DNA from 2 places in the Mitsuaria sp. CC2 genome. Region 1 is predicted to be linked to the other one. Evidence: riboswitches for the same ligand, from Rfam matches in the RefSeq annotation. Region 1 holds a riboswitch; the other holds the start of a gene.

Region 1 (5,191 bases):
CAGGGTGCCGAAACGCTTGGCCCGACGCTGGAGCACGCGACCGGTGTTGGCGTCGGTCGGGTCGAGGAAGTCGACGGTGGCGCTGAGGTTCACCGGTCCCAGCGCCGCGCCGCCCTTCAGGCTGGTGCCCTTGAGCAGGGCGCGCGCGACGTTGCCGTAGCAGCCGGTCTTGGACGGACAGGTGCCCGCCGCGCCGAAGGCGATCAGGTCGGTGACGCGGTTGTGGAAGGTGGTGACGGCGAAGTCGAGATCGCCTTGCGCCCAGGCGAGTCCCGCCTCGCGGTTGTGCGCGCGCTCGGGGCGGAGTTCCTGCACGCCGGGCAGCGAGGTGGTGGGGCCGTAGACGCTGCCGCGCTGGTACAGCGTGGGGGCGCGGAAGGCGCTGCCCGCGGAGGCTGTGACGCGCCAGCCGCCGCCGAGCTTGAAGCCGGCCGCCAGATTGCCGGTGTCGACGTCGCCGAAGTCGCTGTCGTCGTCATGCCGGCCGTGGGCCTGCACGCTGAGCGCGCCGAAGTTGCCGAGGTAGCTCAGGCCGAGGGCGTTCTGGCTGCGTGTGCTTTCGCCGCCGCTGACCAGCGCGGTGTTGACCAGGCGATCCTCGCGACGCTCCAGCACGCCATTGAGCTGATGCCGTTCGTTGAAGCGGTAGAAGCCCTGCAGCGAGGCGTTGCGGATGCGCGTCTTCGTCAGGTAGGGCGCACTGGGCTTGGTCTCGTAGTTCTCTTCGGACTGGCCAGCCGACAGCTGCGTCGACAGGGCGTCGGACCACGTCGACTTCAGGTTGAGCTGCGCCGCCAGGGTCTCGGTGATGCCGCGGTCGTCGGCGTTCTTGCCGGCGTCATAGCCGGCGTCGCCGCGGCTCTTCAGGCCGACGAACTCCAGGCGCTGGCCGTCGGCGACGCGGCCGCCCAGGCGCAGGCTGCCGCTGTAGTTGCGCCAGCCGTCGCGGTCGGGGTTGTAGCTGGCGTTCGTCGTGCGCGAGTAGACGTTGAAGCCGGTGCCGCGGTCCATGGAGAGCGCGCCCGCGTAATCGAAGGCGCTGGAGCCGCCGTTGACGCCGACATCGGCCCTGACCTGGCCCAGGTTGCCGCCGCCCAGGCCGAGGTCGATCTGCGGCCGGCCCTGGCCCTTGCGCGTGAAGATCTGCACCACGCCGCCGATGGCGTCGGAGCCGTACAAGGCACTGGCGGGACCCTTGAGCACCTCGATGCGCTCGATCTGCGAGACGGGCAGGTTCTGCCAGCTCGCGCCGCCCGTGGACTGGCCGTCCACGCGCACGCCGTCGATCAGCACCACGGTGTGACGCGTCTCGGCGCCGCGCAGGTAAAGCGAGGTCGAGTTGCCAGGACCGCCGTTGCTGGTCATCTGCAGTCCGGCGACGTTGCGCAGCAGGGTGGCGATGTTGCCGAAGCCCTGGCGCTCGATGGTGTCGCGGTTGATGACGGTGAGGTCGGCGGCGACGTCGGACAGCTTCATCGGGCTGCGCGTGCCGGTCACGGTGACGTCGTCGAGCCGGCTGGCGGGGGCGCCCGGGGGGGAGGTGGAAGGCGAAGCGGGGGATGCGGATTGCGCGTACGCGACCGGGGAGAAGGACGAGAGCGCCACGAGCGTCGACAACGAGAGCGCCAACGGGGTGAAGACGGGCAGCGAGCGGGCACCAGTGCGCGCGCGCGAAACGAACGGAAGCATGAGGGACGGACCAACGACGGAATTCAGACGCCTGCTCACCCGCAGGGCTTCTGAGAAACGGCGTCGCCGGCTCGTCGTCGGGATCGTCCTCGTGACAGCTGGAAGCTCACGGAGGACGCGTCGCGATCGGCAGGAGACGCCACCTGTTGGCCGGTATCCGGGCTGGTGGCCGCTGCCTGTGTCCTTCCCAGCGCGCTCGCGCCAGTGGACATGGGGACAGGCAGTGCCGGCTGCCGCCCGGAGTTCCTTCGTCAGGATCCCGGGCGCGCGACCGGCGGCCACTTACCGTTGCGGGGACAGCTCAGGTTGGTTCGCGCATCGGGGATGCGACCGCTTCCTGATTCCCGTTTAACTGCACGGACGCAATGTCCGCGCGAGCACCAACGGCGCGCATTCTAGCGAGGTGCGGACGCCGTGGTGTCGCCACCCGTCGTGGGCCTGGGCTGCAGCGCGCCGTCCGGCGACTTCGGCACCTTGGGCTTCTTCTTCGGCGGCTTCTTCGGATCCTTGGGCTTGGGCTTCTTGGGATCCGCGGGTTTGGCCGGTTTCGTCGCGCGCTGACCAGGCAGGCGACCGTCGATGCCGGCGGCCTTGGGCGGCGTCTTCGCCGCCTGGCGATCGCGCTCACGCTCGCGCGCGGCGAGCTCGCGCGTCTCCTCGACCGTGCGCTTGCGCGCGGCGTCGGTCTCCTTGGGATCGACCTTGTCCTTCGGCAGTTCCGCGCGCCAACCCTGGCCGTCGGGACACGGCGTCTCCCGCAAGTCGTGACCCTCCGGGCCGCAACGGTAGAAGCCGAAAGTCTTCTCCTGCTGCGGGGGCGCTTTCGGCACGTCCTGCGCGTGCGCCGCGCCAGACATGAGGACCAGAACAGCAGTCATCAGCATCAGTGCGGCGCGCGCGGACATGTCAGTCTCCGGAGGTCGGGGGTGGGGCAGGGGGAATGGAAGCGGAACTTGCGGGGGCAGGTGTTGCCGTGCCGGCAACTGGGGCGCCAGCGGTCGGCGCGGCGCCGTCGGCACCGGGTTTCGGCGGCAGATTGGACGGTCTGGGAGGCTTGGGCCGCGGCGGCTTGGCATGCAGCAGGGCCACGGCCTTGGCCATGTCGCCGCCGGTCATCAGCTTGAAGGCCTCGAGCGACTTGCCGATGCTGTCCTCGACCGCCTGGCGCTCCGCAAGAGGCGGCTTGCGCAGCACGTAGCCGGCGACCTCGTCCCGGTGGCCCGGATGGCCGATGCCCAGGCGCAGACGCCAGAAGTTGCCGCTGCCGAGCTGGGCCTGCATGTCCTTCAGTCCGTTGTGGCCGGCGTTGCCGCCGCCCTGCTTGAGCTTGAATTCGCCGGGGGCGATCTCGAGCTCGTCGTGGATCGCGAGGATCTCCTCCGGCGCGATCTTGAAGAAGCGCGCGAGCGCCGCCACCGACTTGCCGGAGAGGTTCATGTAGGTCATCGGCTGCAGCAGCCAGATCGGACCCGGTGCGCCCGGCGCGTCGTTGACGCGGGCCACTAGGCCCGAGTACTTCGTGTCCAGCTGCGGCGAGGCCTTCAGACCGCGCGCCAGCGCGTCTATCCACCAGAAACCCGCGTTGTGCCGGGTGTCCTCGTATTCAGGGCCGGGATTGCCCAGGCCGACAAAGAGACGAATCATGGAGCGCGATTATCAGTGTCGAGCGCAAAAGCAGAAGGCCCCGCGAGCGGGGCCTTCTTCAGAGGGATTGCCCCGCAAGCGGGGCATCCTTCCAGGGGGATGCCACCCCGGAAGGGGGCATTCCACACTGCGGACACGCGCCTCGTCAGGCGCACGTCCGGAGAGGAAGAAATTACTTCTTCTTCTTTTTCTTGTCGTCGGCGGCCGGAGCGGCGGCCACGACGATGACTTCTTCCGCCGCGGCCGGGACCGGGGTGGCGACGACCGGGTTCGGCTTGCCGTGCGTGACGATCTTGATGTGATCGGCCAGCTTCAGGTCGTTCACGTGGATCGAGTGACCCATCGTCAGACCGCTCAGGTCGACTTCGATGAACTCGGGCAGCTGTTGCGCCAGGCAGGAGATTTCCAGCTGGGTCAGCACGTGGTTCACGGTGCCCTTGTCGGTCTTGACGGCCGGCGACTCGGCTTCACCGACGAAGTGCAGCGGCACCTTCTTGGTGATGCGGGTCGTGGCGTCGACGCGCTGGAAGTCCACGTGCAGCACTTGCTGCTTGTACGGGTGCATCTGGAAGTCACGCAGCAGCACTTGCGTGGTCTTGCCTTCCACTTCCATGTCGAGGATGGAGCTGTGGAAAGCTTCCTTCTTCATGGCGTGGTACAGGGCGTTGTGATCGACCTCGATGACGGCCGGCTCGCCGGCACCGTAGACGATGCCAGGAACCTTGCCAGCGTGACGCAGGCGGCGGCTCGCTCCGGTCCCCTGCAGCTTGCGCTCAAAAGCGACGAATTTCATATCAATCTCCAAGATGGACGGAGCGCCAGGATTGACGCTCCGGGTGAAGGCCCCGCGACCAGGTACCTTCGCGAAACGGCCGCTGTCCTCGCGAACAGCGGCCGGTACAGGAAGCGATCAGAAGTTGTTGTTCTGCTCGCTGAAGAGGGAGGTCACCGACTCACCGTCCGAAATGCGGCGGATGGTCTCGGCGAACAGGAAGGCGACCGACAGCTGGCGGATCTTGCCGCAGGCCTTGGCGGTTTCCGACAGCGGGATCGTGTTGGTGATGACGACCTCGTCCAGCATGGAACCGGCGATGCGCTCGATCGCCGGGCCCGACAGGATGGGGTGGGTGCAGTAGGCGAAGACGCTTCTGGCGCCGCGTTCCTTCAGCACTTCCGCCGCCTTCACCAGCGTGCCGGCCGTGTCGATCATGTCGTCCATGATCACGCAGTTGCGGCCGTCGATCTCGCCGATGACGTGCATGACTTCGGAGACGTTGGCCGACGGACGGCGCTTGTCGATGATCGCCAGGTCGCAACCGAGCTGCTTGGCCAGCGCGCGGGCGCGCACGACGCCGCCGACGTCGGGGCTGACCACGACCAGGTCGCTGTAGTTGCGGGCCTTCAGGTCCGACAGCAGCACCGGGGAGGCGTAGATGTTGTCGACCGGGATGTCGAAGAAGCCCTGGATCTGGTCCGCGTGCAGGTCCATCGTCAGGACGCGCTCGACGCCGACGGTCTCCAGCAGGTTGGCCACGACCTTGGCCGAGATCGGCACGCGCGTCGAACGCGGACGGCGATCCTGGCGCGCATAACCGAAGTAGGGGATCACGGCGGTGATGCGGCGCGCGCTGGCGCGCTTCATCGCATCGACCATGATCAGCAGTTCCATCAGGTTCTCGTTCGTCGGCGCGCAGGTGGGCTGGACGATGAACACGTCGCGGGCGCGGACGTTCTGCTGGATCTCTACAGCCACCTCACCGTCGGAAAAACGACCGACCACGGCCTTGCCGAGCTCGAGGCCCAGGTGCGTGGCGATTTCTTTGGAGAGGGTCGGGTTTGCGTTACCCGTGAAGAGGAC
Region 2 (5,191 bases), on a different contig from region 1:
AAAATGGAATACACCTGCAAGTTGGTCTACCGGAACTCATCGCACAAGGCGTGCTGCTGGTTCTGGAGCCGTGGGCCGAAGAGCACACGTTGGCGCCTGGTGGATGCGTGGAGGTGGCGGGAAGGGGTGGTGCAGAAAATTCGGCGTTTGAGCTCGAACAACTGGACGATCGCCTGATCATCTACGCGTGGCCGGGTTCGATCGCGGACATCATTCCGCTGGAACGCATCCCGCGGTGACGCGCGTTTCGCGACACACACGGAGAAGAGTGATCATGCATACGAACGAAGAGCTCGACGTCTATGTCGATGAATGCCACGCACAAGGCCTGACGATCGTGGAAACGATCAAGGCGGTGGTGGTCAAGTTCTCGATCGGTTTGCGGCAGGCCAAGGAAGTCGTCTCCTCACGACCCTGCTGGAACGACATCGTAAGTGCGTCGGAACCGCTTCAGCGTGAGGCGATCGCCATCGTGACGGGTGAGGTGGAGCGCTTCAACAGCGGCCTCGTCCTCCCCGCCAGCGTGCCGTTCCCCGAGGGCACTGCCTTTGGGCCGTTCGTGTTCCTGTCGGGTCAGCTGGGCAACAAGCCCGGCACGCTGGCGCTGGTCGAAGGAGGCATCCGTGCCGAGGCGTTGCAGACGCTGCGCAACATCGAGACCGCGCTCAAAGCGCAAGGCCTCGGCGTCGAGCACCTGATGCGCTGCACCGTGATGCTCGCCGACATGGCGGAGTGGGGCGTCTTCAACGAGGTCTACCGCGCGTTCTTCGGCGACCGGCCGCTGCCGGCGCGCAGCGCGTTCGGCTGCAACGGACTCGCGCTGGGCGCGCGGGTCGAGGTGGAGTGCACCGCCGTCCGCGCGGCGCCTTAACGCGGTGCCTTAACGCCGCGCCGCGCCGCGCTCATTGCGCCGGACGGAAGACCAGCGCCGTCGGGACGCGCGTGCTCTTGTTGTATCGATCGGACGTGACCAGCACAACGTAGCGCCGGTCCGTGAGCGTGTAGCCCTCCGGGCAGACGCGACCCGTCGACATGGGACCGGATTCGGTCGCGTTGCCGACCTTCCGCTCGCAATTGCCTTCGACATGACGCGTCATGACGCCGCAGTGGCATCGCTACCACTGGAATCGACGCCGAGCGAATGCCGCGCGGCTGCCTCGCGATGCGGCGCTGATCGGCGTCGAAGCGCTCAGAAGCCCTTCATGTCGTACCGCACCCCGACCCACGCCTGACGGCCCAGACCCTGGTACGAATAGACGGGCTGCACATCGCGATCGGCGGCGTTGAGGATCTTGGCCTCCAGGCGCCATTGCGGCAGGAAGCGCCAGGTCGCGCGCACGTCCACCACCGTGTACGCGCCGAGCTGCGCGCCCACATCCGGCCGCGCGCCGACTTCCGTCAGCGACGCGCCGAGGCCCCACACGCCGGTGTCATAGTCGGCCGAGATGCTTTCCTGATGCGCCGCCCGACGCGGCAGGCGCGAACCGGTCTGCTCGTCCCTGGCGTCGAGGAAGTCCACCGTCGCGCTCAGGCTCAGGTTGCCGAAGCGGTGCGCGCCGCTCAGCGTCGCGCCTTGCAGCTTGGCCTTCGCGACGTTGTAGGAGCATCCGAAATACCCCGGCGGGCATTGCGTGCCGTCCGGATCGGGGTTGTAGCCGATCAGGTTGTCGACCTTGTTGCGGTAGACAGTCGCCGCGGCGCTGCTCGCGCCGGAGCGCCAGTTCACGCCCAGCTCCACGCTGCGGCCGTCTTCGGGCTTCACCGCCGTGCCGTAGAACGGATAGTCGGTCTCGTTGAAGGTCGGCGCGCGGAAGGTCTTGCCTGCCACCGCGCGAACCTTCAGCGTCGAGGTCAGCGCGTAGCTCGCCCCGACGCTGCCCGTCGTGGACTTGCCGTAGGCGTTGTTGTCGTCGTGACGCAGGCTCGCTTCCAGCGAGGCCGGGCCGAACTGGGCCGAGTAACCCGCGATGTAGGCGTCGTTCTTGCGCTTCAGCGTGTTGGTCGTGACGCCGTCGGCCTGTTCGGTGAGGTGCTCGTAGGCCAGCACCACCTGCTGGTCGGGCGAAAGGCGCAACGCGTTCTGCCACGTCGCCTGATCGCGCTTCGTCGTGAAGCGCGCCGGATCCGGCGCGCCGCTGCGCGAATCGTCCAGGCCGTGGCTGAGCTGCACCGTGGTGGTCCAGATCGGCGAGAGCGTGCCGCGGTAATCGGCGCTGACGACGCGGGTCGTCAGGCGGTTGCGGAAGTCCGGCGTCGGATCGCTGAGGTAATCCGGCGGACCGCCGAAGTTGGCGCTGTCGTATTGCGCGTTGAGCTTGCTCTGCGTGGCGGTGACGCCGATGCGATGGCCTTCCGCCGGCGTGAAACCGAGGCGCGCCGATCCCGTCGTGCGGCGGAAGCCGTCGCGATCGGGGTTGTAGTAGCCGTTGATGTCGTTGGGACGGATGGCCGAGGTGCCGTCGCTGGTCTCGCGGCTCAGACTGGCCGCGTAGTCGAAGCCGGCCTGCGCGCCGCTGATGCCGACGTCGCCGAGACGCGAGGCGTATTCACCGATCGCCGCATTGGCCGTCAGGTTCAGCGGGCCCCGGCCCTTCTTCGTCGCGATCTGGATGACGCCGCCGACCGCGTCCGCGCCGTACAGTCCGGAGGCCGGTCCGCGTAGCACCTCGATGCGATCGATGTTGGACAGGCTCATCGATTCCAGGGATGCCTGGCCCAGCGTCGCGGAGCCGACGCGCACGCCGTCGATCATCACCACGGTGCCGGTCGTGTTGGCACCGCGCAGGATGTAACCGCCGCTCTGGCCGGGGCCGCCGTTGCGCGTGATCTGCAGGCCGGCGTAGCGGCGCAGCAGCTCCTCGACGCTGCCGGCACCGCTGTCTCGGATCGTGCCCGCATCGATGAGGACCACGTCGGCGACGCTCTTGCTCAGGGCCTGCGGCTCGCGGGTACCGATGACGATGACGGGATCCAGCGAGGACTGCGCGAACGCGATCGACGGGACGAGGGACAGGGCGGGCAGGGCGACCAGCGCGGTCGCGGACGCACGGGCGACGGCGCGCAGCGTGGCGCGGGGAGAGGAGGCTTGCATGTCGGAACTTCGGAAAGCAACGGCAGACGGCCGCTTCCCCGCGGCCGCATGCGGAATGGACGCGCCGTCCTTCAGGGATGCCCCGGAAGCACGGCGACGATCCGCCTGTTGGCCGGTATCCGGGCTGTCGGAAGAATGAACCCGTGTTGCCTTCCCGGACGACCGTCCAGTGGTGTTCAGACACGAGCCGCGCGCTTTCAACTCTCAGAAGAGGCGCGCCTTCCGCTTACCGTTGCGGGGGCAGCTCAGGTTGGGGCAGCGACCGCACGGGTGCGGCCCCTCCTGATTCCCGTTGAACTGCGCCGGCAGGGAGCCGGGCGCAAGCACCAACGGGCGGGATCATAACGGGAGGCCCCTCGACTTCGTGTCGCCTGGCGCGGGCACTCCACGATGCAGGGGGCATCCCTCCGGGAACCCCCAGCATCATTCCGGCCCCAGTGAGGCTCGATGTGCGCGGGCCTCGGGGCTTACATGAACAGGTGTTCGCCGGCGTTCTCGCCGCCCAGGACCACGTAGTTCACCTTGCGCAGATCGCCGAGGGCACGGCCGCCGGCGTAGGAGATGGAACTCTGCAGGTCCTCCTCCATCTCGCGCAGCGTGTCGGCCAGGTGGCCCTTCACGGGCTCGAGGATGCGCTTGCCTTCGACGTGCTTGTACTCGCCCTTGTTGAAGTCGGACGCGGAGCCGTAGTACTCCTTGTAGCGCTTGCCGTCGACCTCGACGGTGTGGCCCGGCGACTCCTCATGACCCGCGAAGAGCGAGCCGATCATCACCATCGAGGCGCCGAAGCGCACGCTCTTGGCGATGTCGCCGTGGTGGCGGATGCCGCCGTCGGCAATGATGGGCTTGGTCGCAACACGGGCGCACCACTTCAAGGCCGAGAGCTGCCAGCCGCCGGTGCCGAAACCGGTCTTGAGCCGCGTGATGCAGACCTTGCCCGGACCGATGCCGACCTTGGTCGCGTCCGCGCCCCAGTTCTCGAGATCGATGACGCCCTCGGGCGTGCCGACGTTGCCGGCAATGACGAAGGTGTCGGGCAGCTTGTGCTTGATGTGGGCGATCATGCGCTGCACGGCGTCGGCGTGGCCGTGGGCGATGTCGATGGTGATGTAGTCGGCGCCGACGCCTTCAGCGGCGAGGCGGTCGATGATGGCGTAGTCCGCTTCCTTGACGCCGGCGCTGATCGAGACCAGCAGGCCCTTGTCGCGCATGGTGCGGGCGAAGGCGACGGCGTCCAGGTCGAAGCGGTGCATCACGTAGAAGTAGCCGTTGGCGGCCAGCCATTCGGTGATGGACTCGTCGACGACCGTCTTCATGTTCGCGGGCACCGCCGGCAGCTTGAAGCGGCGGGGGCCGAACTCGACGGAGGTGTCGCACTCGCTGCGGCTGTTCACGCGGCACTTGCGCGGCAGCAGCAGGATGTTGTCGTAGTCAAAGATTTCCATGGTCCAAAGTCGCAAAGTCGGGCTGCGTTGATGCAGTGCACGCCCTGGGCTGCGAGCGCTTGACTTGAGACCCGGCCATAAAAAACCGGGTCCCAAAATTTGGGCCCGGTGACCCATTCTACGCATCCTGCGGGGCGCCGTCGCCGCGCTGCGGTGCAACATGCATCGTCCGGGGGCTTTTGGGCGCAGTTCGCTAAACTTCGCCCCCTTGGCCCTGCAACGGGCGACATCAGAAGACAAGCCACATGCATTCCGTCGTCATCAGCGGCACCGGTCTCTACCAGCCCCCGCACGTCATCACCAACGCCGAGCTGGTGGACTCGTTCAACCGCTACGTGGACCTGCAGAACGCCGAGCACGCCGAGGCCATCGCCGCCGGCACGCGCGAGGCGCTGGTGCATTCGAACGTGGAGTTCATCGAGAAGGCCTCGGGCATCAAGCAGCGCTACGTGATCGAGAAGGAGGGCGTGCTGGACCCCACGCGCATGTATCCGCGCTTCGAGGAACGGGCGGATGACCAGCTGTCGCTGATGGCGGAGATCGCGGTGGACGCGGCGCGCAAGGCGCTGGCGGCCGCGGGCAGGAAACCCGAGGACGTGGACGCGGTGTTCTGCTCGGCGGCGAACATGCAGCGCGCGTATCCGGCGATGGCGGT

The links. Region 1 has a riboswitch for cobalamin ahead of PV762_RS17685 (TonB-dependent receptor domain-containing protein). Riboswitches for the same ligand answer to the same signal wherever they lie in the genome.
Region 2: linked by a shared signal. The riboswitch ahead of PV762_RS04045 (TonB-dependent receptor domain-containing protein) and the one ahead of PV762_RS17685 (TonB-dependent receptor domain-containing protein) in region 1 are both predicted to bind cobalamin.

The regions. Positions count from the first base shown of each region.
Region 1 covers NZ_JARVXN010000025.1:26,451-31,641, reverse strand. Annotated here, with positions in the region: gene PV762_RS17685 (TonB-dependent receptor domain-containing protein) at 1-1,689, opposite strand, end outside; cobalamin riboswitch at 1,820-2,089, opposite strand; gene PV762_RS17680 (hypothetical protein) at 2,085-2,594, opposite strand; gene pth (aminoacyl-tRNA hydrolase) at 2,596-3,333, opposite strand; gene PV762_RS17670 (50S ribosomal protein L25/general stress protein Ctc) at 3,506-4,126, opposite strand; gene PV762_RS17665 (ribose-phosphate pyrophosphokinase) at 4,244-5,191, opposite strand, start outside.
Region 2 covers NZ_JARVXN010000006.1:7,641-12,831, forward strand. Annotated here, with positions in the region: gene PV762_RS04025 (hypothetical protein) at 1-1, shown strand, start outside; gene PV762_RS04030 (hypothetical protein) at 51-239, shown strand; gene PV762_RS04035 (RidA family protein) at 275-871, shown strand; gene PV762_RS04040 (hypothetical protein) at 903-1,034, opposite strand; gene PV762_RS04045 (TonB-dependent receptor domain-containing protein) at 1,190-3,091, opposite strand; cobalamin riboswitch at 3,184-3,437, opposite strand; gene PV762_RS04050 (GMP reductase) at 3,559-4,536, opposite strand; gene PV762_RS04055 (beta-ketoacyl-ACP synthase III) at 4,782-5,191, shown strand, end outside.